DNA from 4 places in the Bacillus sp. GW821-FHT11D08 genome. Region 1 is predicted to be linked to each of the others. Evidence: riboswitches for the same ligand, from Rfam matches in the RefSeq annotation. Region 1 holds a riboswitch; each other region holds the start of a gene.
The links. A riboswitch is a leader RNA that binds a small molecule or an ion and turns the genes downstream of it on or off. The one in region 1 is predicted to bind thiamine pyrophosphate.
Positions count from the first base shown of each region.

Region 2: it holds a riboswitch for thiamine pyrophosphate, as region 1 does, so the genes downstream of both, AC1RRX_RS06665 (acetylornithine deacetylase) here and tenA (thiaminase II) in region 1, are expected to answer to the same signal.
Region 3: it holds a riboswitch for thiamine pyrophosphate, as region 1 does, so the genes downstream of both, AC1RRX_RS05610 (ECF transporter S component) here and tenA (thiaminase II) in region 1, are expected to answer to the same signal.
Region 4: it holds a riboswitch for thiamine pyrophosphate, as region 1 does, so the genes downstream of both, AC1RRX_RS17390 (TIR domain-containing protein) here and tenA (thiaminase II) in region 1, are expected to answer to the same signal.

Region 1 is NZ_JBXARS010000002.1:211,735-219,342, reverse strand. Features, by position in the region: gene thiG (thiazole synthase) at 1-313, opposite strand, end outside; gene thiS (sulfur carrier protein ThiS) at 310-513, opposite strand; gene thiO (glycine oxidase ThiO) at 510-1,619, opposite strand; gene tenI (thiazole tautomerase TenI) at 1,603-2,220, opposite strand; gene tenA (thiaminase II) at 2,198-2,905, opposite strand; TPP riboswitch at 2,994-3,102, opposite strand; gene AC1RRX_RS04665 (monovalent cation:proton antiporter family protein) at 3,156-5,000, opposite strand; gene prpE (bis(5'-nucleosyl)-tetraphosphatase PrpE) at 5,229-5,978, shown strand; gene AC1RRX_RS04655 (RluA family pseudouridine synthase) at 6,012-6,905, opposite strand; gene AC1RRX_RS04650 (NAD kinase) at 6,920-7,608, opposite strand, start outside.
Region 2 is NZ_JBXARS010000002.1:613,783-621,390, forward strand. Features, by position in the region: gene AC1RRX_RS06640 (S8 family peptidase) at 1-1,834, shown strand, start outside; gene spoIIGA (sigma-E processing peptidase SpoIIGA) at 2,051-2,980, shown strand; gene sigE (RNA polymerase sporulation sigma factor SigE) at 3,038-3,757, shown strand; gene sigG (RNA polymerase sporulation sigma factor SigG) at 3,898-4,680, shown strand; gene AC1RRX_RS06660 (ABC transporter ATP-binding protein) at 4,809-5,606, shown strand; TPP riboswitch at 5,611-5,715, shown strand; gene AC1RRX_RS06665 (acetylornithine deacetylase) at 5,792-7,072, shown strand; gene AC1RRX_RS06670 (YlmC/YmxH family sporulation protein) at 7,133-7,384, shown strand; gene pgeF (peptidoglycan editing factor PgeF) at 7,539-7,608, shown strand, end outside.
Region 3 is NZ_JBXARS010000002.1:366,532-373,027, reverse strand. Features, by position in the region: gene AC1RRX_RS05615 (glycoside hydrolase family 18 protein) at 1-1,248, opposite strand, end outside; TPP riboswitch at 1,397-1,510, shown strand; gene AC1RRX_RS05610 (ECF transporter S component) at 1,693-2,292, shown strand; gene AC1RRX_RS05605 (ABC transporter ATP-binding protein) at 2,279-3,916, shown strand; gene thiX (HMP/thiamine ABC transporter permease ThiX) at 3,891-4,652, shown strand; gene AC1RRX_RS05595 (STAS domain-containing protein) at 4,698-5,531, opposite strand; gene AC1RRX_RS05590 (S8 family peptidase) at 5,751-6,496, shown strand, end outside.
Region 4 is NZ_JBXARS010000009.1:153,518-161,125, forward strand. Features, by position in the region: gene AC1RRX_RS17370 (dihydrodipicolinate synthase family protein) at 1-259, shown strand, start outside; gene AC1RRX_RS17375 (hypothetical protein) at 403-606, shown strand; gene AC1RRX_RS17380 (Cfr family 23S rRNA (adenine(2503)-C(8))-methyltransferase) at 757-1,806, shown strand; gene AC1RRX_RS17385 (YdeH family membrane protein) at 1,916-2,296, shown strand; TPP riboswitch at 2,384-2,487, shown strand; gene AC1RRX_RS17390 (TIR domain-containing protein) at 2,565-3,029, shown strand; gene AC1RRX_RS17395 (thymidylate synthase) at 3,026-4,036, shown strand; gene AC1RRX_RS17400 (class I SAM-dependent methyltransferase) at 4,033-4,791, shown strand; gene thiD (bifunctional hydroxymethylpyrimidine kinase/phosphomethylpyrimidine kinase) at 4,806-5,624, shown strand; gene AC1RRX_RS17410 (HAD-IIA family hydrolase) at 5,633-6,871, shown strand; gene AC1RRX_RS17415 (arsenic resistance protein) at 7,060-7,608, shown strand, end outside.

The sequences.
Region 1 (7,608 bases):
TGCATCCGATGACTTCTACTTTTATCATGTCACAAAGCCCTGAAGCTTTGGCAAGCCTTGCGATTCGGACCGCCTCTTCAGCCGTTGCGGCGCCGGCCGTATTCGGCAGAAGCGTGTATTTAGACAAATCAAGCTGTTCGAGAAAGTTAGGCTGAGACTCTTCAAAGATGTTCATCCTCCGCACCGCAAAGGTTAAAATATCTGATTCCGAGACGGCCACCGCCTCTTTCTGAATCTCAAAACTCGGATATTTTCCCGTTCCTAACAGCAATCTTGACTGAAACTGTTTTCCGCCTATTGTTAACATCCTCATCCGCCTCCTACAAAATGGACAATTTCTATGACATCGCGGTCACACAAACTCGTCTTTTCATAATTCTTTTTTTCAATGATTTCTTTATTTCTCTCCACAACTACGATTCTTTGATCAAGCTGGTACGATTCAAGCAAATCCTGAACCGTCCCCTCATTTTGATTCCAATCAATTTGTTTTCCGTTCAGCTGAAGGATCATATATGAACAGCCTCCTTGCGATCAATTCGAAACGCTTCTTCCCATTCCTGTTTAATCTGTCTTTCCAGGATCATATCCCGCACCATTTCAGCAGTTGCCGGCGCCAACAGGATGCCGTTCCGAAAATGGCCGGCGGCGAATATGATCCCGCTGTCTTCAGGATGCCGCCCGATAAACGGCTTTCCATCTCTTGTTCCCGGCCTGAGTCCCGCCCAAAACCGGTCTATTTTCATATGTTCGATGGCGGGAAGCATGGTTTTCGCTTTTGCAATGACGGCCTCAATTCCTCCGATGTCAGGCGTATCGCTCCAGTCGCCCTGTTTCATCGTGGCGCCGATGACAAGCCGGCCGCTTTTTCTCGGGACGACATAACAATGATCATGGTAAAGGGTTTTGGTCAGCGGGGTATCGTCATTCCACACGGAAAGGCATTCTCCTTTTACAGGAAAAAAAGGCTGTCCCAAGCCGAGCTGGCTGAAAAACCGGCCGCTCCATACACCGCTTGCAACTGCGACTTTGTCAGCATAGACATCCCCGCCGGACGTTGTGATGCAATATTCTCCGTTCACTCGTTTTACGGAGGTGACTTGTGTATGCTCATATATGTCAGCGCCATAGCGCCGCGCCCCTTTTGCATACGCTTTGCAAACATAGTACGGTTCGACATGGACATCGTCTTTTATAAAACTTGCGCCTAGAATGTCTTTTGAAGCGTAAGGCTCTTTTTCAAGGGCATCTTCCGCTGAAAGCCAGGTGACGGAAGGTAGATCATCCATCTTCCGCAGACGGGCGATATCTTCTTCGGTATACGCCAGTTTAAGCATTCCGCCGTTATGGCGCCTGATGTCAATGCCGCAAGCTTCCTCAAGCTCTTGCCCCGCCGCTTCATACAGCCTTTGACTGTGCATGGCAAAATCAAAAAACGCATCCCGGTTTTCACATTCCGCATGAGCGCCCAGCATTCCCGCGGCAGCGCTTGTCGTTTTTCGGCCGACTTCTCCGGCTTCAAACAAGACAACGTTTTGCTGCGTCTTCGCCAGCTCATAAGAAATGGCGCACCCGATAATTCCGCCGCCGATCACCGCCGTATCATAGTGCTTCTTCATAATCGGCCTCCCTTACCGCGCGTGCATACCGTTTTGCCGCCTCCTCAGGATTTTCAGCTGAGAAAATGCCTGACATGACGGCAATTCCGTCCGGCTTCGCCTGCTTTGTGTGTCCGATCGTCTGCAGTGTCATTCCGCCGATTGCGATAACGGGGATGGAAAGCGTGCGTTTGATCTCTGAAAGCAGGCTGATGCCTCTTGCTTCAAGTCCTTGTTTACATTCGGTTTCAAATACATGGCCGAACACCACATAATCCGCATCTTCCTTTTCAGCTTGGATGGCTTCTTTCAGCGAATGAACCGAACGTCCGATATGAAGATGGGGAAATCTGCTTCGCACCTGCTTTACGGAAAAGCTGCGGGACGGAAGCTGAACACGGTGTATGTTGGCAAATAGCGCGATATCCGCCCTGTCATTGATGATCAATTTGTCCTTATCCGCACCGCCCTTTTTCAAAAGGGACAAAAGCTGCATGATTTCTCCCGCTGTTTTATCCCGCTCACGGATATGGATAAAGCTTACTTCGCGCTGAATCGAAAGAATATCCTCGGCCAGCTCGGCAACGGATTTGCGATTATCAGTTACCGCGTGCAGCTCCAAAAGATTCCACCTCTTTTCCGCCCTTCTCGGACCAGCCTTCTTTTTGATAGGCCATTCCCCAAAATTGATATTCATAATAGCTTGAAATCACAAAATTCTCTTTCATTTTCGCGCGGATGTCCTCTGTGCTGTTTTCAGCAATCTCGTCAAAACGGCTGATCTGTTCTTCGACTTGCTGTCTGAACCAGTCTCCGCCGTATGTACCGATCCATTTTTCATAAATCGGATGCTCCGGTTTGCACTCCTTTAAGTGTTCGCCGACTTCATAATATAGCCAATAACAGGGCAGAAGCGCAGCTAATATTTCTCCAAAATTGCCGCTCATCACCGATCTGTACATATGAGACGTATAAGAATAGGCGGTCGGTGCCGGTTTAAATGCCGCACGCTCTTCTTCCGTAATCCCTAAAAGCTCCGTAAACTCGCGGTGCAGCGCCATTTCCGCTTCATATGTCCCTTGAGCGTGGCCCGCCATCCTGCCCGTCGTAAACAAGTCTTCGGCATATGCGGCGCCGAACGCCTGAACTTTTGCAAAATGCGTCAAATAGTAGGAATCTTGCAGCACGTAATAGCTGAAACGGTCTATCGGCAGGCTTCCGTCACCGATTCCCGTTACAAACGGATGAACAAAACTTCCGTCCCACCATTCGGCAGCCGCCTGTCTGCATTCTTCAGAAAATGTCATTATGTCTTCCCCCCTGATAAAATAAAAAAAACCACCTTCCCGCATCGGAAAAGTGGTTTGGAATTTAAATGGATAAAAGGAACCCCCAAAAAATACCGCTCCACTTCCCTACGCAGGTCTGAACCTGTTCAAGTTATGAGGGTCTAAAAGTCTCACTTTTATCTCAGCCCTTATGAAGGACACCCCTAGTGGTCATACGATTATTGATTTATTTGTTATGCCTTCTATATTATCACGAATTGCAATTTGGTCAAGCTTCAAGGATTTTTCTCAGTTCCGACACGTAGTTGCGCGAGCCCGTGACGATGAGACGGTCTCCTGTTTTCAGCCGCGTGTCTCCGTGCGGAACGATGCTGTCCACACCTCTGAAAATCCGGACGAAAATCACATCGCCCATCAGCGGAAATTCTCGCAGAATGATGCCGTTATACGCCGGGTTTTCCAGATTGATCTGATATAACGAAGACTCCTCATTCGTCAGGAGGCTCATCACGCCCGGCGCCTCAATTAATGCGCGCAAGAGCGTCTTTGTAGACAGAAGGATAGAAAAAATACTGATGCCCTCTTCTTTCAGTTTTGTTTCATGCTCAACCGAGCCGACGCTTGCGATGATACGCTCAGTCCCTTTCTCTTTCGCTATTAAGGCGATTTCAGCGTTCACATCTTCATTTCCCGTCGCCACGACAAGAATATCCGTTTTGAAAATACCGTGCGACTCAAGCGTTCCGGGCTCGTAATCAGAAATCGTGTCAACCGAAAAAACGGATTCCGCAAGCGTTTCCCCGGCATTTTCCTGATACACATGGACGACCCGTACTTCATATTCCTCATCGGGCAATTCCAGCGTAACCGGAAGCGTCATCTGGTTGGCGCCGATAAATGTAATGCGCTTTTTTTCCTGCGGCGCACTTTGCCGTTTGTATAATTTCTTAAAGCCGATCGGCGTGATGATGCTGGCAATAACCGCAACTAAAGTCAGCGCGCCGGACATATTGGCGCTGATAATGTGGAGCCTTTCTCCGATCGTAGCCGCCGCGATAACAAGCGACAGCGTGGACGTCAGCAAAAAGCCCGAAGCAAACACGGTTCTTTTGTCATACCATTTCTTTAAATAAAACACCGGGAACATTTTGCTGATAAACAGCGCAAGCAGAAGCAGCGGAATCATCGTTAATGTTTTCGGATCTTGGAAAAGCGTCCAAATGTCCAATTTCACCCCGACCATGACGAAAAAGATCGGAATTAAAAACCCGTAGCCGAAGGAATCAAGCTGTTCCACCATTTCTTTATTCGGAGACAGAAGCGATACCAGAACGCCTGCCAAAAACGCGCCGAGAATATTTTCCGCCCCGAGAGATTCCGATAAAGCGACAAGCACGATAATCAGTGTGAAAATGGCTCTCGTGCCGATCTGCACGGTGCCTTTAGACATCGACTGCACAAATGAACGGTGTTTAAAGATCCTGCCGAAGAAATACAGCACGACCCCCGCGGCAAAGAGAATCAACAGAAGCCACATATTTCCGCTGTCTTCTCCGTAAAGAGAAGAGAAGAAAGCGAGCAGAATCATCGTAGCCAAGTCCGCGATAACGGCGACAAGCAGGATGATCTGGCCGATATTGGAGTTCATAATCCGTTCTTCCTTTAAAGTCGGGACCACCACACCGAGTGATATCGTCGAAATAATAAGCGTCATTAAAAATGCGTTTTGAATAAAACCGGCTAATACAAAGGCATAGGACAGCAGCAATGATAAAATAAAGATGCCGAAAAAGATAATCAGTGCGGCAGAAAACGTGTTGGGCGCTTCCTTGCCGTTCGGAAGGAATTGTTTTTTCTTCCCTTTCTCAAATGAAGAAAAATCAATTTCCAAGCCGCTTAAAAACATTAAAAAGATAAAGCCGAGAACAGACAGCGTCTCCAGCCACGTGTCTCCCTGAACGACAAGATTCAGGCCGCTTTTTCCGATAATAAGCCCCATGATGATCTCCGCGACGACGACGGGGATGCTGAGCTTAAACCGATGTAAAAGGAGCGGCGTCAAAAAAGCGACGATCAGAACGACGACTAAAGATGCGACTGATGTGTGTTCCATTCGTAAATACCTCCTTAAAACAAGGGTTATAAAAGCCCGCTTTAAGCGGGCGAAACCTTACTTTTTTTTAAAAACATAACGCATATTCTAACAAGGCTGAACGCGAAAAAAAAGTGATAAGGCTTTATTTCTTCAATTCTTTTTTTAATTTGTGCAAAAACAGCGTAATTAGGTATAGGAATTAGCCCCATAATAAATAAAAAACCGTTAATAAGGAGGCTGACACGAATGGCTTACGACATCATCAGCGATATACACGGATGTTATGACGAAATGATCGCGTTAATGCAAAAGCTCGGATATGAAGTGAAAGACGGAACGCCCGTTCACTCTGAAGGCAGGACGCTTGTCTTTGCAGGGGATTTAACGGACAGAGGCCCAAAATCCGTAGAAGTGATGCGTTTTGTGGCAAAAGCATATGAAAAAGGAGCCGTCCGTTATGTCCCGGGAAATCATTGCAACAAACTGTACCGTTACTTAAAAGGAAACCCCGTAAAAGTGATGCACGGACTGGAAACGACGGCAGCCGAACTGAAAGAGCTGTCTCCCGCCGACAGAACGGAAGTCTCCAGACAATTTATCCGCTTATATGAGTCAGCGCCGCTTTATGACATTTTACATAATGGCGATCTCGTTGTCGCCCACGCCGGCATAAAAGCTGACGATATCGGTAAATACTCGCGTAAGGTAAAAGAATTTGTTCTGTACGGCGATATCACGGGTGAAACGCATCCCGACGGCAGACCCGTCAGAAGAGACTGGGCCGCCGCTTATGAAGGCAAGGCATGGATTGTTTACGGCCATACCCCGGTAAAACGCCCACGGATCGTCAACCGTACAATCAACATTGATACAGGATGCGTCTTCGGCAATCAACTGACAGGCTTTCGCTTTCCGGAGCATGAAACCGTCTCTGTGGAAAGCTCAATGCCCTATGATGCCTCACGATTTCGCGAGGATCACGGAAGGCAGGCATGAAAAAAAGCCCGAAACCGGCAAACGGTTCGGGCTTTACATGTGTTCAATTAATGTTTTCATATCGTCAGGCACCGGAGCGTGAAAAACGAGCGTTTTTCCGGTCATGGGGTGTACGAATGAAAGCCGCTCACTGTGAAGAGCCTGCCGGGCAATTCCCTCATTTTTTCCGCCGTACAGTGTATCACCGACTAACGGGTGGCCGAGGTAGCTCATATGCACCCGGATTTGATGCGTCCGCCCCGTTTCCAGCCGCAGGGCTGCAAGCGTAAACGCATGTCCCGCTTTTTCCGTTTGAAAATGCGTCACCGCTCGTTGTCCCTCCGGCGTTACCATCCGCTCAATAATACTGTCGTGTTTTCTTCCGATGGGCGCGTCCACCGTTCCTTCCTTCTGCAGCATGATCCCGTGTACGACAGCGAGATACCGCCTGCTGACAAGCCCCTTTTTCTGCGCTGCCGACAAAAGAGAATGGGAAAGCCGATGTTTGGCGATCAGCATCGCCCCCGATGTATCCCTGTCAAGGCGGGTGACAAGATGAACCGTTGATTGTACGCCGCTTTTTCGGTAGTGGCTGATCACTCCGTTAGCGATGCTTTCCGACGGGTGTTCTCTTGATGGAATTGAGGAGACATACGGCTGTTTATTGACCACAAGCACATGGTCATCTTCATAAAGAATATCAATAGGAACCGGCTCAGGCAAAAGCGTTTCACTCACATGCTCCTTCGGAAATTCAATCTTAAGCACGTCTCCTTCCGCTAACACGGCGCGGACGGTTACATGCTCTCCGTTCACAAGCAGGTCTCCCCCGCCGAATTTAATGTCAGCGAGAAGCCGCTTTGAAATGCCGAGCTGCGCCGTATATTCTTTTACCGTCATGCCGGCTTCCCGGGCAGTCATGTTCTTTTGGATAAAAAAGTTGTCCAATCCGTTTCCTCTTTCTATTCGCCTTTTCCGATAAAGGAGTCCTGCACCCTTTTCCAAAACGGAAAAGGACGGAATCTTGCAAATCTGACTTTTTCATTTGCCACACGGCATAGAATGGACTTGACATCCTTATGCAGCAAGGTTAAATGATCAATTGTGACTTGAAAGTCGACGTCGTTTCTCGGTTTGATGACACAGTTATGATGATCGGGAAGCAAAAGCGGCGAGCCGACAGTCCTGAACACTCTGTTGTTGATGGATGCCATTTCCGCAAGCTGAATCGCTCTGATGGAAGGGTGGATGATCGCGCCGCCTAACGCCTTATTATAAGCCGTGCTTCCGGAAGGCGTGGACAGACATAAACCGTCTCCCCTGAACGTTTCAAACAGCTGGCCTTTAATTTCCACGTCAGCGACGAGACTGCCTTCTATGCTTTTGATCGTACATTCGTTCAAAGCCAGATACCGCTCCTCACGCTCTTCATCATGATAAGTGACAATCACCTCAAGAAGGGGATACTCCACGGTATGATACGGCGTTTTGGCGATGGCCAGAACGAGCTTTTCTATCTCCTGCGGAACCCAATCGGCATAAAAACCCAAATGCCCCGTGTGAACTCCGACAAACGCCGTTTTATCGAGACGGTCGCTGTACCTGTGAAATGCGTAAAGAAGCGTTCCGTCACCGCCGACGGAAATCACGA
Region 2 (7,608 bases), 400 kb from region 1:
GGCCAAACCGGCAGTGAAATCACCCGGAAAAAGAGTAAAACGTGAAACAAACCTCCTCCCTCTCAGAGCGCAAATCAGTGTCGCCGAGACGGGGAAATCCGTATATTCCGACCCTGTTAGCGGAAGCTACAGCCTGTCGCATAAGGCGGGAAGCTATACGCTGAAAGCCGAGGCTTACGGATTTAAGTCCGCTTCGAAACAAGTTTCTATTCAATCAGACAAAACCGCACAGGCAGACTTTACACTGGAGCAAATGCCGTCCGGCACGCTAAAAGGAACCATCACCAATCAGTCAACAGGCGAACCGGTAAAAGGGGCTGCGCTTTATGTGGCCGAGGATGCCGCAATTGAACCGGCGGTGACAAACGATAAAGGGGAATATTCGCTTAAGGCGTACGAAGGCTCCTACACAATCAAAGTAGCGGCAAAAGGCTTTTACAATAGCGAATTTTCCGTTGACATCAAAGGAGATGCTGAAAAAAACGTCAAGCTTAAGCCGTATATCGGTTATGAAGGGGAAATTGCCTATGATAACGGAACGGAAGAAGCCGCGCTGTCATATTTTAAAGCCGGCAGCAAATCTGCCGTTAAGATGACGCTCAAAGACGGAAAAGAACACGGTATGCTGACGGGAGGCCTTTTTAAATTTTGGGGCGCCGACTGGCCTGATCCGGGCGGTACCGAATTTCAAGCAGAAGTATATGATGCATCCGGCCCTGATGGAGCTCCGGGCAGCAAAATTGCCGGCCCGTTCCAAGCTGAAGCGCTTCGAAACGGCGAATGGACCAAAGTGGATCTCAGCTCAAAAGGAATCGCGGTCGGAAAGGATTTTTATCTTGTGTTCCGCCAGACGAAACCCGATCCTTATACACCTGCCCTGTCATCTGATGACGGCAGTCCGTACTCGAACAGAAACTGGCAATACCTCGACGGCCGCTGGTCTAAAACCGATAAATCAGACGGAAACTTTATGATCAGGGCTTTGGTCGACTACGAAGCTTCTGTGCCTGACATAACGTCGCCTGAAGACCGGTCATTTACAAACAAGAGGTCAATCACGGTGAAAGGAACGGCTTCACCAAAAACCGCTGTCCGTCTTACCAATAACGGTAAAACCGCCGCAGAAACGAAAGCAGATGCAGACGGCAATTTCCAGGCCGGCGTCACACTCACTGAAGATGCCAATCGGCTGACGGCGGCATCTGTGACAGACAGCGGGTCAACCGATGAGTCACGCCCTGTCACGGTCATACTGGATGAGGATAAGCCGGATGTGACGATTGACAGTCCGGCAAACGGTGATAAAACAAATAAAGAAGCAGTGACCGTAAAAGGAAAAGTGCACGACGCCCATTTAGAATGGGTAAAGGTGAACGGAAAAAAAGCTGAAGTAAATAACGGTTCTTATCAAGCGAGAACCCTTCTGGAAAACGGCAGCAATGAGATCAAGGTCACGGCCTCAGATGAAGCGGGTAACAAAACAACGAAAAAGACGGTAATCGATGTCAATTACAATGCTCCCGTCATTTCCGGATTGGTTCCCGGAGCGGATAAGGAATTAAAAGCCGGAGAATCAGTGAAAATCGCTTTTTCAAGCGGAAAGAAATTAGACGCTTCCTTCGTTATCCGTCTGCCTCTGACAAACGCCCGGGCTGGGAGCCAAAACGCAACAGAGCTTCCGCTGAGAGAAATTTCTCCGGGACGATATGAGGGTTACTGGACGGCGACCTCTTCCATCAAAGCAAGCGGAGCAAAAATTGACGTTATCGCAAGAGATGACTACGGAAATGAAACGAGACAGACGGCTAAAGGGAAACTTTATATCAATGAGTAAAAACAGAGCGCTGCCAGATCACGGCAGCGCTTTTTTAGTTGAAACGGACAATAGGAAAGCAACCCTTTCGGCCCTCGACAAATAAAACGGTTATCCCTTAAAAATTGTACTTTACCCTCAACATTAATTGACAGACTTTCCCACAGAGCTTGCTTTATACTTATGAAACAAGAGAGAGAAACAGATAAGTAAGACAAAAGAGGAAAGGGGTCAGATGTGAAAATCTATCTGGATGTCATTTGGCTGTTGAACTTTTGTTTTGATTCTCTTTTGCTTTTATTGACCGCCTTTATTTTAAAACGCCAGGTGAAAAAAAGAAGAGTGGCCGCCGGCGGTTTCATCGGGTCAGCCATTGTGCTTCTGATGTTTACGCCTGTTTCTCCCTTTGTGGAGCATCCGGCGGGAAAAATGGCGTTTTCAGTAGTCATCGTGCTTGCGGCTTTTGGCTTTAAACGGTTCCGATACTTTTTTCAAAATTTGTTCGCCTTTTATTTCGCGACTTTTCTCGTCGGCGGGGGAATGATCGGCGTACATTCCCTGCTGCAGACAGAATCAATTGTGCAGCAAGGGGTAATGGTCACAAGCCAGACCGGATTCGGCGACCCGATCAGCTGGATGTTTGTAGTTATCGGATTTCCGGCCATATGGTTTTTCTCGAAAAAGAGAATTGAAGACATCGAGACGAAGTCCATTCAGTACGATGAACTTGTCATGGTGCAGGCGGAATTCAGCGGACAGACAATCCGCGCGAAAGGATTGGTGGATTCCGGGAATCAGCTGTATGATCCGCTGACGAAAACGCCGGTCATGATCCTTCACATTGACAAATTCGCTCTGATTCTCAGCGAAAAGGAAACGGACCTCATCAAATCCGCCAGCCCGCTTGAAGTGATAGAGCAGCTTGATGATTCGTTCCGCCATGCGGATAAGCTGAGGCTGATTCCATACAGGGGCGTCGGCCAGGACAATCAATTTTTACTCTGTTTAAAGCCGGATTACGTCACGATTTTAACAAAAGACGAAATGATCGCTTGTGAAAAATGCCTGATCGGCATCAGCACGAAACCATTATCCGCGGACGGTGAATTTGACGGAATCGTTCATCCGAAGATGCTGACAGGGAAGGCTGTAAAACATGTTTCCTGACGAAAAGTCTGTTATTCATCATACTCAAAACGCGTTGTATTTAGAAGGGGGAGGAAGATGAAAAAACTTAAGCTGCGTCTGACATATTTGTGGTATAAATGGCTGATGAAACTCGGACTGAAAAGCGATGAAGTGTATTACATAGGAGGAAGCGAGGCGCTGCCGCCGCCTTTGTCTAAAGAAGAGGAGCAGGTGCTCTTATTAAAGCTGCCGAGCGGGGATCAGGCGGCGCGGGCCATCCTGATTGAGAGAAACTTACGTCTTGTCGTTTACATTGCCCGCAAATTCGAAAATACCGGCATCAACATCGAGGACTTAATCAGCATCGGCACCATCGGTTTGATCAAAGCGGTAAACACTTTTAATCCGGAAAAGAAAATCAAACTCGCCACCTACGCGTCGCGATGTATCGAAAACGAAATTTTAATGTACTTGCGCCGAAACAATAAAATCCGTTCAGAGGTGTCCTTTGATGAACCGCTGAATATTGATTGGGACGGAAACGAGCTGCTGCTTTCGGATGTGCTCGGCACAGATGATGATATTATTACAAAAGACATTGAAGCCAATGTGGATAAAAAACTTTTGAAAAAAGCGCTTGAGCAATTAAACGAAAGAGAAAAGCAGATTATGGAACTGCGTTTCGGGCTTGTCGGAGAAGAAGAAAAAACTCAAAAAGATGTAGCCGACATGATGGGGATTTCACAATCTTATATCTCCCGGCTCGAAAAGCGGATTATCAAAAGACTGAGAAAAGAGTTTAACAAAATGGTGTAAAATTTTTTCCATCTGACAGCCCTTACTGCCGCAAGGATTGCCGTCGCCGGATGTTTATTTCTGTAAAATGGCGGTGCATATTTTTCCCACCCGAGGAGATACTTAACGTTGTACAGCAGCTCCTAGTGGGAGGGAAAAACGTGTCAAGAAATAAAGTCGAAATTTGCGGGGTGGATACCTCCAAATTACCGGTGCTCAAGAATGAAGAGATGAGAAAGCTGTTTAGGCAATTACAGGATGAGGGCGATGATTCAGCGAGGGAAAAGCTTGTAAACGGCAATCTGCGCCTTGTCTTAAGCGTCATTCAGAGGTTTAACAACAGAGGAGAGTATGTTGATGACTTATTTCAGGTCGGCTGCATCGGACTAATGAAATCCATTGATAATTTTGACCTAAGCCATAATGTTAAGTTTTCAACATACGCTGTACCGATGATCATCGGAGAAATCCGCAGATATTTGCGGGATAACAATCCGATCCGCGTCTCGAGGTCGCTTCGCGATATCGCATATAAAGCGCTTCAAGTAAGAGAGCGGTTAATCAGTGAGACAAGCAGGGAGCCGACAGCAGAGGAAATCGCCAAAGTTCTTGAAGTGCCCCATGAAGAAATTGTGTTTGCCCTTGACGCCATCCAGGATCCGGTTTCACTGTTTGAGCCGATTTATAATGACGGCGGCGATCCGATTTACGTGATGGACCAGATCAGCGATGAGCGCAATAAGGATACACAATGGATTGAGGAGCTGGCTCTGAAAGAAGGCATGAGAAGACTGAACGAACGGGAAAAAATGATTTTGCGAAAGCGCTTTTTCCAAGGGAAAACCCAAATGGAAGTCGCTGAAGAAATCGGCATATCCCAAGCTCAGGTCTCAAGGCTTGAAAAGGCAGCCATTAAACAAATGAATAAGAATATCCATCAATAACGGAAAAAGCCTTTAAACCTTGTTTAAAGGCTTTTTTCATGCGATGGTTTACGTTTGCAAAAAAGTGATGTATTCTAATGTGTAAAAGTTTTTAGAAAATTTAAATAAAGTAAACGGGGGAAACTGCAATGATTTTACAGCTGGACAGTGTGTCATTAAAAAGAAACGGGAAATGGATTTTGAAAGATATTAACTGGCGCGTCGAGAAAAACGAAAATTGGGTGCTGTACGGATTAAACGGAGCCGGAAAAACGGCTTTGCTGAATATGTTATGCTCTTATTACTTCCCCACTTCAGGAGAGATGCAGGTGCTCGGCCATCAATTCGGCAAAACTGAGCTCGGTGACAGGCTCAGAAGGAAAATCGGCCTTGTTTCGGCAGGTCTTCAGCACAAATTATATGCCGCGGACTCCGCTTTTGAAATCGCCCTCAGCGGCGCGTACGCCTCAATCGGGCTGTACGAAACTCCAAGTGAGCAGGTAAGGGAAAAAGCGATCGGTCTTCTGAAGGATTTGGGCGCCATCAGTTACGCCGACAGACGCTATGAAACATTATCACAAGGGGAAAGACAAAGAGCGCTGATTGCGCGGGCGCTTATGGCTGATCCGGAACTGCTGATTTTGGACGAACCCGTGACGGGTCTTGATTTTATGGCAAGGGAGCAGCTGCTGGACACGATTACGTCGATCGCCGAAAAAGAAAATGCGCCGTCCATCCTTTATGTCACCCATCACGCTGAAGAAATTCTGCCGGTATTTGATCAGGCGCTGCTTTTAAAACAGGGCGAGGTGTTCGCCTCCGGGAAAATCAGGGACATGCTTTCTGACGAGCGGCTTACAGCGTTTTTCGATATGCCTGTCAATGTCTTATGGAACAATGGCCGCCCGTTTTTAACACGTGCAAAAGAGGCATCATCCGTAAAATAACATAAATTCACCCTGGGGGTGCTGCCATGCGGCTGAGAGAGACGTTGTCTCAACCCTTAAAGGACCTGATCCGGATCATGCCGGCGGAGGGAAGCGGTGAAAAAAGCGGAGGAAGATCCGTTTTTTACCCGTTTCATTTCATGAATGAAACGGTTTTTTTGATACAGCCAAAGGGGAGATTTCTAATGCATCAGATTGATATGCTGTTACACCAGGCGGAAAAACGGCGGAATGACTTCATACATATTGCTGAAAGGTTGATAGCCTTTCCGACTCCGGCCCCGCCAGCAAGAAATACGGCAGAAGCCCAAAAGTGGGTGGCCGGCTTTTTAAAAGAAACGGGCTGCTCGGTCGATATGTGGGATGTGTATCCGGAAGATCCGAATGTAGTCGGTGTTTTAAAAGGGACAGATTCAAGCAGGCATCAAAGCCTGATTTTAAACGGACACATTGATGTGGCAGAAGCCGGGGGCGAAGACTGGCACTCTGACCCGTTTCAGCCGATCGTAAAAGACGGCATGCTGATCGGAAGGGGCGCCGCTGATATGAAAGGGGGGTTGGCGTGTGTTCTTTTCTCTCTGAAGCTGATCCATGATGCCGGCATTGAGCTTCCGGGCGACCTCATTGTACAGTCTGTAATCGGAGAAGAAGTCGGTGAGGCGGGGACGCTGGAATGCTGCAAACGCGGCTATCACGCGGATTTTGCCGTTGTCGCGGATACGAGCAGCCTGCATATTCAAGGGCAGGGCGGAGTCATCACCGGCTGGATAGAATTGAAAAGCAAACAAACATTTCATGACGGCATGAGGCGCAATATGATTCATGCGGGCGGAGGCACATTCGGAGCGAGCGCCATCGAAAAAATGGCGAAAATCATCACTGCCTTGGGAGAGCTGGAGCGCCACTGGGCGGTAACGAAAAGCTACCCCGGCTTTGCGCCCGGCACCAATACGATCAACCCTGCCGTCATTGAAGGCGGAAGACACGCAGCGTTTGTCGCCGATGAATGCCGGTTATGGATCACCGTCCACTTTTATCCGAACGAAACGCACGAACAAGCAGCCGCAGAAATCGAAGACTATATTAATCGTGTCGCTGACAGTGATCTGTGGCTCAAAGAAAACAGGCCGGTGTTCAAATGGGGCGGATCTTCGATGATTGAAGACAGAGGAGAGGTGTTCCCGGCGCTGGAAATCGACCCGGATCATCCGGCAGTTTCTGTCTTGGCTGCATCACACTCAGCCGTCAGAAAACAGGAGCCCGTCATTGATGTTTCCCAAACCGTAACTGACGGAGGGTGGCTTTATCATGCCGGGATTCCGAGCGTCATATACGGTCCCGGCGATTTAAAAAACGCCCACTCCGTAAACGAGGAAGTGTCCGTTGATGAGCTTATGGACTATACGAAAATTATGCTGAGATTTATCCTCGGCTGGTGCAGCCGCAAAAAAGATTGCCCGATGTGACAAGGTTCAGCCCGGCCGTTCATATAATAGGAAAAAGAACGGGCAAAGGGCGTGATACGGATGATCAGCATATCTGAATTTCAAATAAAAGATGTGGTAAACGTGTCGAACGGAAAAAAACTCGGGAGCATCGGTGATATTGATATTAACGTGACAACGGGAAAAATTCAGGCGATTATTTTAGGCGGCAGCGGAAAAGTTCTCGGTTTTTTCGGAAAAGAAGAGGAAATGATCATTCCTTGGCGAAATATAGTTAAAATTGGGGAAGATGTCATCTTAGTGCGTGTAAACGAACCAAAGGGGGGAGCGTAATCCTCCCTTTACTTGTAAAAAGCCGGAAATCTCAATGTTTCCGGCACATTTATTTATCTCATTTTTCAATCAGCCGCTAAACGTATGCTTAAAATTGTGTTAAAATGAGTGGGAAATTACGCTTTTTTAATGTTTGTCGAAAGGTTGGATCTCCATGAATACATATCACCCGTTTAGTCTTACCACCCCCTCGGCACTCATGATAGAAGACTGGAACTGTGTGA
Region 3 (6,496 bases), 150 kb from region 1:
CGTGAAAAAGTTCCTAAGCAGCCACGGGCCCGGTTTGAAACCGAGCGTTAATTGCCACGCGCCGATCGCCTGCAGTCCGAACTCCCGGACGAGAACCATTTTTTCACTCATGCTCCGCACATCCTCAAACCACACTTCATGCGTTCTTCCATTTTCATCAGTATACCGGAAGTAAGGGGAACGCTCCTGCTGGGAATAACGGATCACTGATTGGTGCTTCATGGCCGTTTCCATGGCGCGCTGATTGGAGATGGCGGATCCGATCGTTCCGGGACGGTACGGAATCACCCAATCATACCCGTATAGCGGAACACCGAGAATCACTTTTCTTCTCGGCACCCTGCTGATGGCAAAATTGATCGTTTGCCTGACCTCTGTCAAAGGCGCCACGGGTCCCGGCTCACTGCCGGCGTGGTGCCAGTCGTACGCCATAATGAACATATAATCGACCACGGCTCCGATTCCGCCGTAATCATATCCCCTCAGCCACGGCACTGCATCACTTGTTTTCGCCGGAACCGATATCGTTAACGCGAGCTGATGCTCTGAAAGCCGGGTTTTTAACTGCCGGAGAAATCCTGTGAAGAGGTCCCTGTCAGCTTCTCTGACCCGTTCAAAATCAATATTTACACCGCCGTATCCCTTTCTTACGGTTAAGGAGACGATATTGTTGACGAGATTCGTTCTTGCCGTCGGATTTTGCAGCACTTGATGGGCTAATTCCGGACTGAATCCCCCTTCTGTCAGATTCGTAATGACGGCAAGCGGACGCACTCTGTTCTGCCATGTGGTTTCTATTGCGGTTCTGTCGTTTAAATCGTTAATGATATCTCCATTCGGGCCAAAATGATATTCAAACAAAGAAATCGCCGAAGAATACGGCGCAAAATCATTAATTAGCTCTCTATCCGCTTCAGGCGTCCGAATGACATAAAATTGCAGGGTTCCCGCAAGATAGTTAGAGATATCAGGAATCTTCACTTTCATACCCGCCCGCAGCCGGTTCGGCGGAATATCCGGGTTTGCCTGCATCAGCTGCATCTGCGGCACATAAGCCTTACCTGCGATAACGGCATACGTATCATTCGGCTGAACCGTATATTCATTAAGAGGGATTAAAAGCGCCTGCCCCGGAACGATATTCGTTTCCTCAAGCCCGTTGACGCTTCTGATGCTGTCAACAGGGTATCCGTACTTTCTGCTGATGGAAAATAACGAGTCACCAGACTGCACTGTATGAACAAACATAGATGTCCTCCGTTTCCTTTTGATCAAAAGGGCTCTACTTATCTTTATGAATGATCATCCGGTCCGATTCCAAACTCTGTTTGAAGAAAGGCTGTTTACAAATCAGACATGATCAACTATGATGATGTCATCATAAAAAACTGTATAGGAAACGCACTAGGGGTGCTGTTATCGGCTGAGATAAAACATGCGGCAGGCATGTTTTGATCCCTTATAACCCGATCTGGATAATACCAGCGTGGGGAAGTGCAGATTGACCGGAGCGCAGGGTTTTTCCCCATGCGTTTTCGTTCTGCTGCTGCATATTCCCTCGGATATGCAGTTTTTTATTTTTCATTAAAAAACGGGGGAGGACACCGCAATATGAAACTTACGATCAATCGTCTTTCGTAAAATCAACTCTTTCATACAAACAACTATCCGATAAGAAAGCAGGAGATCACAATGAAAAATTGGAAAATGAGAGAAATTGTCGTCATGTCCGTCATCAGTGTTGTATTTGCTGTCATTTATTTAGTATCAACTCATGCAAGCAATATAGCGGCAGGGTTTTTCGGCCGGATGAGCTATGAACCGATTTACGGTATCTGGTTTATCGTCTCGGTAATTGCCGCGTACATTATTCAAAAACCGGGAGCGGCTCTCGTTTCTGAAATCATCGCCGCTTTTGTGGAGTGCTTACTCGGAAATCCGTCAGGACCGATGGTGATTCTGATCGGGATCGCACAGGGAATCGGTGCGGAAGCGGTCTTTTTTGCGACACGCTGGCGGGTGTATACCCTGCCCGTGCTTCTTTTATCCGGTATGGGGTCTTCTGTGACGAGCTTCATTTATGACTTGTTCGTTTCCGGATACTCTGTTTTGAATCCGGGTTTATTAGCCGTCATGCTTCTCATCCGTCTGATCTCAGGTGCGCTTCTTGCCGGCCTTCTCGGCAAAGCAATCAGTGATGCGCTGGCTTACACAGGGGTGCTGAACGGCATGGCGCTCGGAAAACAATTCAAGAAGAAAAAGAAACAGGTGAACCAAGATGCAGGCATCTGAGCCCCTTCTATCGGCCGGCCGTCTTACCTTTTCTTATGATCAGGATGAAAAGCCGATTCTTCAAAACGTGTCCTTTCAGCTCCGGAAAGGAGAGCGGGCTTTATTGCTCGGGCCGAGCGGATGCGGCAAAAGCTCGCTCGCTCTCTGTTTAAACGGTCTGTACCCGGAAGCATGCGATGGGGTTCAATCGGGAACCGTTTCTTTATACGGAACACCTCTTTCACATCTGACAGAACCCGCCGCCAGATCCATCGGCGTCGTGTTTCAAGATCCGGACCAGCAGTTTTGCATGCTGACGGTTGAAGATGAAATCGCCTTCGGCCTGGAAAATTTGCAATATACAAAAGAAGATATGGACGCAATCATCGATGACGTTTTGGCAAAATTAGAGATCACTCATTTGAAAACGCGAACGATCGCTTCGCTGTCAGGCGGTTCAAAACAAAAAGTGGCGCTTGCCTGTATCATTGCGATGGAACCGGAACTCATTATTTTGGACGAACCGACGGCACAGCTTGATCCATATTCCGCACGTGAATTGGCGCGGCTGATCAAAGATCTTCAAGCAAAAAAAGGCTTCGGCCTTCTCGTTATCGAACATCAGCTTGATCATTGGGCGCCGTGGATGGACAGGACGATTGTTCTTGACGAAACGGGTCAGAAGGTGATGGACGGAGAGACGGACGTTATCTTTGAAACAAAGATTGAAGAGCTGATGCAGCTCGGCATTCCGATTCCGCGTGTGATCTCATTGCAGGAGCACGTCAGCATTCCTTTTACATTGTGTAAAGAAAAGCTGTTTCAAGAATCTGTACCGTCTCTGCCCGAACCCCGGCCCGCCGCGCTTTCGGCAGAAGACGCGCTGAGCGTTCACGAGCTGTCATTCTCAAGAGGGACAGACGTCATTTTTCAGGATGTGAGCTTTTCCGTAAAAAAAGGTTCAATCACCGCGATTGCCGGCCCTAACGGAACAGGAAAATCCACGCTCCTTTCTGCCGCGGCCAAGCTCATCCGTCCGCTGGGCGGAGACATCAAAATAGACGGCAGACCGATTGATTCCTATTCTGAAAAAGAGCTGCGGCGGCTGATCGGATATGTTTTCCAAAATCCTGAACACCAATTTGTCACAGATTCCGCCATTCAAGAGCTGATGTTCGGTTTTGAAAGCAGCAGAGCCGCAAAGGAGAAAGCTCTTCAGCTGTTAACCCGATTCGGCCTGAGACGCCATGCCTCACAGCATCCGTTTTCTTTAAGCCAAGGACAAAAACGCCGGCTCAGCGTCGCAACGATGCTTATGCACAATGTGAACGTTTTGATGCTTGATGAACCGACTTTCGGACAGGATGCCAAAACGGCGCGGGAGTGTATGCAAATGCTCCGTGAGATTCAAAAGGAAGGAACGGCTGTTTTGATGGTGACACACGATATGGAACTCGTCTCAGATTATGCCGACACGATCCTTGTGCTCTGCGGCACGAAACTGGTATTCCGGGGAACTCCCGACGCTTTATTTTCTGATAACACCGGGATCGCCGAGCAGGCGCATTTGGCTTTACCGCTGCGGTATGAATGGATGAAACACGACAGGAGGCGGAGAAATGAACTTGCGGCTGGAGGCTGTTAACCCGTCAATAAAGGCGGCGGCTGTATTGTTATGCGTCATTATGCTGTCGTTTATTTATAATCCGTACACCCCTGCTTTGTTTTATATCATCATTGCGGGAGGCGTCCTCTCGGCGGGGCGTGTGCCGCTGAAAAAATGGCTGCTGTTCACGATTCCGTTTGTCATTCTGGCCTTCGGTTCTTTATGGACAGCCGCCGTATTCGGAAACGTCCCGACAACCGGAAGCAACCTGCTGTTTAAGCTCGGGCCGATTGCCGTCAACATTGATAACGCGGCGCTCGGGATTTCTATCGCGTTTCGTATTTTATGTTTTTCCGCTTTGTCGATGATGTTTCTTTTCACAACCGATCCGATTCTGTTCATGCTCAGTCTGATTCAGCAGTGTAAGCTGCCGCCCAAGCTTGCATACGGCGTTATCGCGGGGTTCCGGTTTCTCCCTCTTCTGAAAGATGAAATCCTGATCATCCGGCAGGCGCACAGAATCAGGGGCGCGGGGTCTGATTCCGGGCTGAAAGGAAAGCTCTCCGCCTTCAGGCGCTTCACCATTCCGCTATTGGCAGGCGCAATCAGAAAGGCGGAACGCACGGCGATCGCGATGGAATCTAAAGGCTTTACGGGGAGCCGAAACCGCACGTTTTACAGAACTGTTACCGTGCGCCGCGCCGACTGGTGCTTTTTCCTGCTCGTGCTTCTGTTATTCGGCGCAAGCTGGCTCATTTCATTGTTGTTTGTATAAAAACAGGCCGCCGGAGTGATTCGGCAGCCTGTTTTGTTATGTATGTTATTGATGATAATTGAGAGCCTGAGCGAGATTGGACTTGATCGTAATATCTGAGAAATTAATGCCGAGCTGTACGGCGGTTTGAGCGATTTCCGGCCTGATTCCGGATAAAGTGGACGTGACGCCGATCAATTTCAGCGCCTCAACTAATTTAAAAATCTGATGCGCCACCATCGTATCGACAACCACTACACCCGACAGGTCAATTAACAGATGTTCAATCAGCCGTTTTGCACATGTGCTCAGCGTATTTTCAAGAATGAATTTGGCGCGCTCCGTGTCAATATCGCCGACAAGCGGCAGCAGCGCCGTCCGTTTGCTCAGCGTGATAACCGGCGAGCTTAACTCCAAAATCATTTCTCTTTGCGCATTCAGCTGCATTTTTGAGTTATGCTCGGCATGATCGACAAACGTGTAAATCGTAAAATCAAATACTTGTACAATTAAATTCTCCCATTTCTTCCTTTCTCCCTGTGCAAACGAAGATTCATGTTTATCGGCAAACGCATCATAATAACTGATGTATAGTCTCCGGTTTCTCATGAATTCACGGACCACATACTGTACGGGAGTATCCAGATGCTTCTGGTCTTTCGCAAGCTCAATCACCCACTGCTCGAACTCTTCTAAAAATTCTTTTTTCGGCATGATATACATTTTATTAATATGCCGGTAAAATTCTTTATCCTGCTCCGTCAGTTCTTCTGTGATGACGGGATTTGTCAAAGAATAAATCGAATTCGGATCCGAATCTTCCATCGTTTCGATCCACTCTTTCGCAATTTGATCCACTTGTTCTGAAAAATAGTTGTATAATGCTTCACTTATCTTCATATCTCTTCTCCTTTCCCATTTCCAATTATACCGTCAGCGGATCATGAATGAAAATAAAAGCTGTTAAACTATCCATTTATTTGAAATTTTTTAGTGCGATAGATTACGCCTTTTTTATGAAAATGCTTCAAATGACTCTTTCCGGCCGGCATGCTCTGCCATAAAATAGTAGCAACACCCTTGTATCCACTCGCAAGCATAAAAAAGGAGGGCTTTTTTATGAATGGTGAAATGCATTTGATTCCTTATGTCACGGATGAACAGATCATGGAGGTGAACGAGCTTCCAGAGGGGATTAAAGTGATTAAGGCGCCAGAGTTGTGGGCAAAAGGGTTTAAAGGCAAGGATATTAAAATCGCGGTGCTTGACACAGGCTGCGACATCAATCATCCTGATTTGAAAGACCGGATTGTCGGCGGGAAAAACTTCACCGATGATGACGGAGGCAAAGAAGACGCGATTTCCGATTATAACGGACACGGGACACACGTTTCCGGAACGATTGCCGCCAATGATTCAAACGGCGGAATTTCGGGTGTCGCGCCGGAAGCAAGCCTTTTAATCGTTAAAGTTCTCGGCGGTCAAAACGGCAGCGGCAAATACGAATGGATCATTAACGGCATCAACTACGCCGTTGAACAAAAGGCCGATATTATTTCCATGTCACTCGGCGGGCCAAGCGATGTGCCTGAATTGAAAGAAGCCGTCACAAATGCGGTAAAAAGCGGTGTTCTGGTCGTTTGCGCGGCAGGAAACGAAGGCGACGGAGACGAACGTACAGAGGAACTGTCGTATCCAGCCGCTTACAACGAGGTGATCGCAGTCGGATCAGTCTCAATCGCCCGTAAATCGTCTGAATTTTCAAACGCCAATAAAGAGATTGACCTGGTGGCTCCGGGAGAAAATATTCTCTCCACCCTTCCCAACCATAAATACGGGAAACTGACGGGCACTTCAATGGCCGC
Region 4 (7,608 bases), on a different contig from region 1:
TTTGTTTGCGGCAGGGGACGTTGAATTTCCGAAGATGCTGAGTAACGGGTGTAACGGCCTGTCAAGCATGGCCGGAAATGTCTATCCTGAAGAAATCAGAGAAAGCTTCAGCAGCTTATCAGAAAATAAACCGATTAATCTGGATCGAATAAACGATCTGATTGCTGAAGTGACAAATCATCATACTGTCATGAATATAAAAAATCACTATAGGAAGATTGGGATTCAAGCAGGCAGCTGCCGGTCACCCATTATATAAGAAATGTTCCGTCGCGGATAAGTGAAAAATGTGATCAGCGCGCTTTCTGTACTTGGATTAGGCTTAATAAGCAAGTTATATAATACTGTCATTAGCGGGGGCGTAAGCATTTGTTTAGCTTTACATAAGGGAAACCTTATGATATGGTGATTATTGCTAATATTGACAAGAAAGAGGTGAAAGCGATGATAACGATTTATGGAATTTTGTATGGTAAAAATGCAAAAATTGGAAACATCTTGGCGGACAAAGGGAGCAGTCTGTCCTTTTTTAAGCCAAATCACCATACAAAAACAGTTATCGGTGCTTTTTCTCTATGTCAAATAAACGATAATCCAATGACATAATGTCCTTGTTTATTTGTGCATGATGTTATTTAAGCGTAACACCGATAATTGTGTCGGTGTTTTTTTGTGCCTGATTTTAAAAAAAGGTTAGATGATCACTCCCTTCTATTTACTCAAACAAACAAGAGTATTATGGAAGGATGAGAAAACATGCAACAAAAAAACAAGTATATAAGAATTCAAGAGTTCCTGAAGCAAAATAAATTTCCTGATTTTAGAATGAATCAAATCAAAAATGCTGTATTCCAAGGGAGAATAAATCATTTCAATGAAATAACGGTTCTTCCTAAATCCTTGAGAAAATTGTTAATAGAGGAGTTCGGAGAGTCAATTTTAAATATTGCTCCTTTAAAAGTGCAGCATTCTGAGCAAGTTACAAAAGTCTTATTTGAAATTTCAGGAGACGAAAAAATAGAAACGGTTAATATGAAATATAAAGCCGGTTGGGAGTCATTTTGTATATCCTCGCAGTGCGGCTGTCATTTTGGCTGTAAATTTTGTGCAACAGGAGATATTGGTTTAAAACGCAATTTAACGTCAGATGAAATGACTGACCAAATTTTGTACTTTCACTTAAAAGGACATTCAATTGACAGTATTTCTTTTATGGGAATGGGAGAAGCATTAGCGAATGTACAAGTTTTTGATGCTTTACATGTGCTTACAAATCCGAAGTTGTTTGCTTTAAGCCCTCGCAGGTTATCTATTTCGACCATAGGTATTATTCCGGGCATTAAAAAAATCACTCAGGATTATCCGCAGGTCAACCTGACGTTTTCATTACATTCTCCTTTTAATGAACAGCGAAGCAAGTTAATGCCGATTAATGAACGCTACCCGTTATTGGAGGTAATGGACACATTAGATGAGCATATACGTGTGACCTCAAGAAAAGTTTATATTGCTTATATTATGCTGCCGGGAGTTAATGATTCTATTGATCATGCGAATGAAGTAGTAAATCTTTTAAGAAGCAGATATAAGAGAGGGAACTTGTTCCATGTAAACATCATTAGATATAACCCGACTGTTAGTTCACCTATGAGATTTGAAGAAGTAAATGAGAAACAAGTTGTAAACTTCTATAAAAAATTAAAGTCAGCAGGAATTAACGTGACCGTCAGAAGTCAATTTGGCATTGATATAGATGCTGCTTGCGGACAATTATATGGAAATTATCAAAAAAATAAGAACCAATAAATCAGGTGCAGAACTCGGTTTGACTTCATATTATTTCATTTGATAACATAAAATGGTTATTGTGATTGAAAAAAAGATACCCGTTTTTATAAAAAAAGGAGTCATAACGTTGCTGAAAAGGTTTTTTCTTGTTTTTCTTACACTGATAATGTCTATATTTGCTGTATTCGCGGCTGCTGAAGAGTCTCCCGGCGATCGTGTCATTTCTTTTGACGAGCCTATGATTTTATTGATCTCACTCGGAATCATCTTATGTTTGTTCATTCCTCCATTCGTCATGTCCTTTTTTGGCAGTTTGGTTGTGAGAATCATATCCGGAGTCTATCAATGTTTTATCGTCCTCACGTTTGCGGGGCTCATTCCGATTGGATTTCTGATCCCCAATGGCTTTTTGACAATTCTTGCTGCCGTACTGGGGACTTTGGTCAGTTCAGCGAGTGTTGCCGTGACCTTATTCGTTGGCAGGAAAAAAGAGGCCGGAAGGTTTTAAAACTAGTGGGTAAGCTGCAATATTGAAGGGAAAGTCATTGTTTGACTATTTATATGGAATAGCATAGAATTAAAGTAAATATTTATAAAAAGTCACTAGGGGAGCTTTAATAGCTGAGAAGAGACAATACGTCCTGACCCTTTGAACCTGATTTGGTTAATACCAGCGTAGGGAAGTGAAAAATTAGAGAGATTCTTTATCTTATCTATATTTAAGCCACTTTCCATAGAGGAAAGTGGCTTTATTTATTTTGAAAGGGTGATATGAAGTGGCGACTAAAAAAGTTTTTCTGGCAGGGCCTTTTAAAAGTTTAGTAGATGAGAAAACTGGATTGATGAGTGCGTATGAGAGGGGAAAGCTGGAATCATTAATTTCCTTTTTTGAGAATGAAGGATGGCTGGTTCATAATGCTCACAAGCGGGAAGGGTGGGGGAAAGATTTCATGACACCCCTTCAATGCACTAAAATTGATTTTGATGAAATAAGTACTTGCGACCTTTTTGCAGCATTTCCCGGATCACCCGCTTCTCCTGGAACACATATAGAAATTGGATGGGCTTCCGCCTTGAAAAAAAAGATCGTGCTATTTCTAGAAAAGGACAAGGATTATGCTTTCTTAATTCAAGGGTTACATGCAGTGGCGGATGTTGAGTACATCAGCTATAAAGATACAGATGATTTATTAGAGAACATTAAAAATACCTTTGCAGCATATAAGGCGGAATCTCAATGAGAAAGAGAACTTTTCATGAAGCATATACGGAAACGCTGTATGACATCTATCACAACCCTGAATTTTTCAATTCACCGCGCGGACAAAAAAGCAGAGAACAATTGAACTACCATCTGACTCTGGAAAATCCAATAGAACGTGTCACTTATTTATCCTCAAGAAAAACCAATATCGTGTTTAATTTTGCTGAAGTGCTATGGTATTTATCGGGGAGTAACGACTTAGATTTTATCAGTTATTACAATAAAAAAATGCCTTCATACTCAATGAATAAAAAAACATTAACAGGCACTGCGTACGGGCCTAAAATATTCGAATTCGGAAATGCAAAACTAAATCAATGGAATAGAATAAAAAATCTTTTGACACAAGAAGATATTGATTCAAAAAGGGCATTTATTCAAATATTCGATGCTTCGGAACTCTTCGTTTTAGAAAATATAGATGTTTCCTGCACAATCGGTTTGCAGTTTTTTGTGAGGGAAGGCGAATTATACATGTCTTCTGTCATGCGTGCAAATGATGCTTTTCGCGGGATGATCAGTGATCTTTTCTCATTTACCTTCATGCAGGAATTAATGGCCAGAGAACTGCGTGTAGAAGTCGGAGAATATTTTCATAATGCGGGATCAATCCATATTTATGATTTAGATCATGAATGGGCGAAAACGGTGCTTGAAGAAGCTGAAAATCACCATGATATTCCGGAATTTGAATTTCCGAAAATGCCTGAGGGAAATAACTGGCCGTCCATTGAAACAGTCTTAAAGTACGAAGAATTACTTAGGAAAGATCAAATTTCTATGACTAAAAACGATATTGAAATGCTTGATTTACCTGATTACTGGAAACAGATTCTTTTCCTTTTCAGTATATACCAGCATATTGCATATAAACGGGATATGGATCATTTTCTATTTCAAAGTTTACTTCCTATATATCAATTTTTCGTCAGGAATAAGTGGTTTCATTATTTCTCAACTGAGCAAAAGGAGGAAATTCAATGAAAACTTCATGGAAAGAAGACAGTGTTGCTGGTAAATTCGATGCTTATAACGACGTTTTAGAACAAACGTTAGGTTTTGAGTTTGTTTTTCGTACTTTTGATAAAGCGGAGATTAAAAAGGTGCTCGATTTCGGATGCGGTCCAGGAAAGGTAGCTTATAGGCTGGCTGACAGAATAGGCTGCAATGTGATCGCAGTCGATGAATCAAGGAAGATGTTAGATATAGCAAAGGCAAAAAGACAACATCCTCATGTGGACTATCATTTAATTGAACACGATAATCTTTCCTTCTTACCAGATCACTCAGTTGATGCTGCAATGGCCTGTTATGTTTTTATTAATACGGATAGTGACCAGCGTATCAAAGGTATCATAGATGAAATTTTTCGTGTGTTAAAACCAGGAGCTTCATTTGTCATACTCGATACGAATCCTGATTCAACCGGAATTGAATTTTCAACCTTCCGCAATGGAATACCGGGGAAAGAATATTCTTACGGAGAAGAAAGAAATGAATGGCTCCATGTTCCCGGACAAGCAGATTTAATTTTAAATGATTTTCATTGGCCGAAGTCAATGTATTATAAACTATTAACTCATGCAGGTTTTGAAAATGTAACTTTATCAGAACCAACGTTAAACGATATTGACCAAGAGCATGTAAAAGCCATAGAGAAAGAGTTTCAATTTAATAATTGGAAATGTGAAAAGGAATATCCGCCTTTTGTCATTTTTAAAGCAGTGAAACCTGCCTGAAGGAGGAGTGTAAGTTGACGGATATTTATAAAGCGCTTTCGATTGCTGGGACTGATCCTTCCGGAGGGGCGGGAATTCACGCAGATTTAAAAACATTTCAGGAACAAAAGGTATATGGAATGGCAGTTATTACATCAGTTGTTGCACAAAATACACTTGGTGTGAAAAGTTTTGAGGAGATGTCTCTTCAGAATATATCTCAGCAAATAGACTGTGTCATTGATGATATAAAACCGGATGCTGTCAAAACCGGTATGCTTGCAAGTATAGGAATTATTGAATTGCTGGCAGAAAAGTTAAAAGACGCAAATATTCAATCGTATGTGATGGATCCGGTTATGATTGCTAAAAGCGGACATCATCTGCTCCATAAGGACGCCATTGATTATTTGAAGAAATTATTAATACCCCAAACAACTGTTATTACACCGAACATTCCGGAAGCGGAAGTAATCATCGGGAAATCAATCGAGACTGTACAGCAGATGCGTGATGCGGCGAAAGAAATAGTGGAGGTATACGGGGCAAAAAGTGCTGTCGTAAAAGGGGGGCACCTGAACGGAGAAGCCCGTGATATTTTGTACTTTGACGAGGACTTCGAGGAATTTGTTTCTCCCCGCTTTGATACAAAGCATACTCATGGAACAGGCTGTACGTTTTCAGCTGTGATAACTGCAGAGCTGGCAAAGCAGCACAGCATACCGGAATCAGTGGCAACTGGAAAGGAATTCATTTCAGCAGCCATTAAACATCCCTTAGGAATCGGGAAAGGACAAGGCCCTACAAATCATTTTGCGTATCGCTCAACTATTAACCAAGAGACAACCGCTTAAGGAGTGTTATGATGATCTCCAAGAATTATGATGTATTTTTATTTGATTTAGACGGAGTGATATATATAGGAGATAAAGCTTTACCAGGAGCTGTGGCCTCTTTAAAACGACTCCGTGAAGAAAAGAAAGCCATTCGCTTTTTAACGAATGATCCTTGTGTTACAAGAGAAACGATTGTGAAACGCCTTCATAAACTGGGGATTTCAGCAAGTATTGATGAAGTGTTTACTGCGGGGTGGGCAACAGCTGATTACCTTGTCAGTGAAGGAATAAAGAAGGCATATATATTGGGAAATGACCAACTTAAAAGTGAAATTCAAAAGGCCGGTATTGATCTTACGGAAGATCAGGCGGAGGCTGTTGTCATTGGATGGGATCAAAATATTACATTTCAGGATGTGCATAAGGCAGTAAACCTCATCCGCTGCGGGGCTTCATTTATCGCTGCAAACGGGGATAAAACATTTCCTGCCGCTAACGGACCAGCTCCCGCGACAGGCGCTATAGTCGCGGCTGTTAAAACAGCAGCTGCTAAAGAGCCGATTATAATTGGAAAACCGGCGTCTTCAATATTTGAAAAAGTACTCGAGTCTTTTGAAGATAAAGAGAGATGCGTTATGATTGGGGATACGCCTGAAACAGATATTGTCGGAGCAAACCAAATAGGCATCACTTCCGTATTAGTTTCTGAACAAAATACTTTATTTCCTGCAAAACATGATTTTAGAAATCCGGATGTTGTGATCCGCGATCTGAAAGACTTGTTCGATAATGAAATAAAGGCAGAAGTACGGAAAAAACCGGATTTCCAATGGACAGAACAAGTGAAAGCCGGAGTCGCTGGAATTATAATTAAAGAATCAAGTTCCGTTTTATTAATGAAGCGTGCTGATAATGGTTTATGGGGCATTCCTTCAGGACATGTGGAACCTGGTGAAACAGTTGAACAAGCAATTATAAGAGAAATAGAAGAGGAAACTGGATTAGTGGTGAAAGTCTCTAAAATGATAGGCGTTTATTCTGATCCGAGTTCACAAACCTTTATATACCCTGACGGCAGAGTCAGCCATTTTATTACCAATTGTTTTCAATGTGACGTCATCGGCGGCACTTTGAAAAAGTCCACAGAGGAAGCTATGGAAATCAGATATTTTGATATCCATGAATTACCTGAACATCTCTTGCCGATGCACCCGAGATGGCTGGATGATGCTTTGGAAATGAAAGAGAATGCTTTTATTCGATAAGGAACAGTATGTCAAAAATATTTTTTGGGAGTTATTTACAAGGATTAACGGTTTTCAACCCGTTTTTCTCGGCCGCGTTCCAAAAACACCAAGTGTCACAGACCCTTGGTGTTTTTTAATTCCGGCAGAACCATAATGCAAGAGCGGCAGAAAAGAAGGTATAATGGGCGGAGAAGAGGTGTCAGCCAATGAAAATAACCAGAGAGACATTAGAAAAACAGCAAATTTGGATATATGGTGTGACTCTTGTAATCGGCGGAATAGCGGGGATCGCCGGGAAAGATTCAGGACTTCGCTGGGGATGGACGATATCACCGCTTATCGCTGTTCTCATGTATGCCATGTTTGCCCAAATCCCATTCTTGAAGCTGAAGGAAGCCATGTCAAACCTCAAGTTTATGGCGGCTTTACTAATCGGTAATTTCTTAGCTGTACCTGTCGTTGTATGGGTGTTAACCGCCATTTTTCCTCAATCTCCTCCTATATTATTAGGGGTTTGTTTGGTATTGCTTACACCTTGTATTGATTACGTCATCGTCTTTACTCAGCTCGGCAAAGGAAATGAGAGATTAATACTGGCTTCCACGCCGGTTTTGTTCGCCGTTCAGATGGTATTGCTTCCGTTATACCTGTGGCTGTTTATCGGGAAAGAAGTGATAGGGGCTGTTCATGCGGGACCGTTTCTGGAAGCATTCTTATTGTTAATAGCAGTGCCGCTGCTGGCGGCGGTGATGACT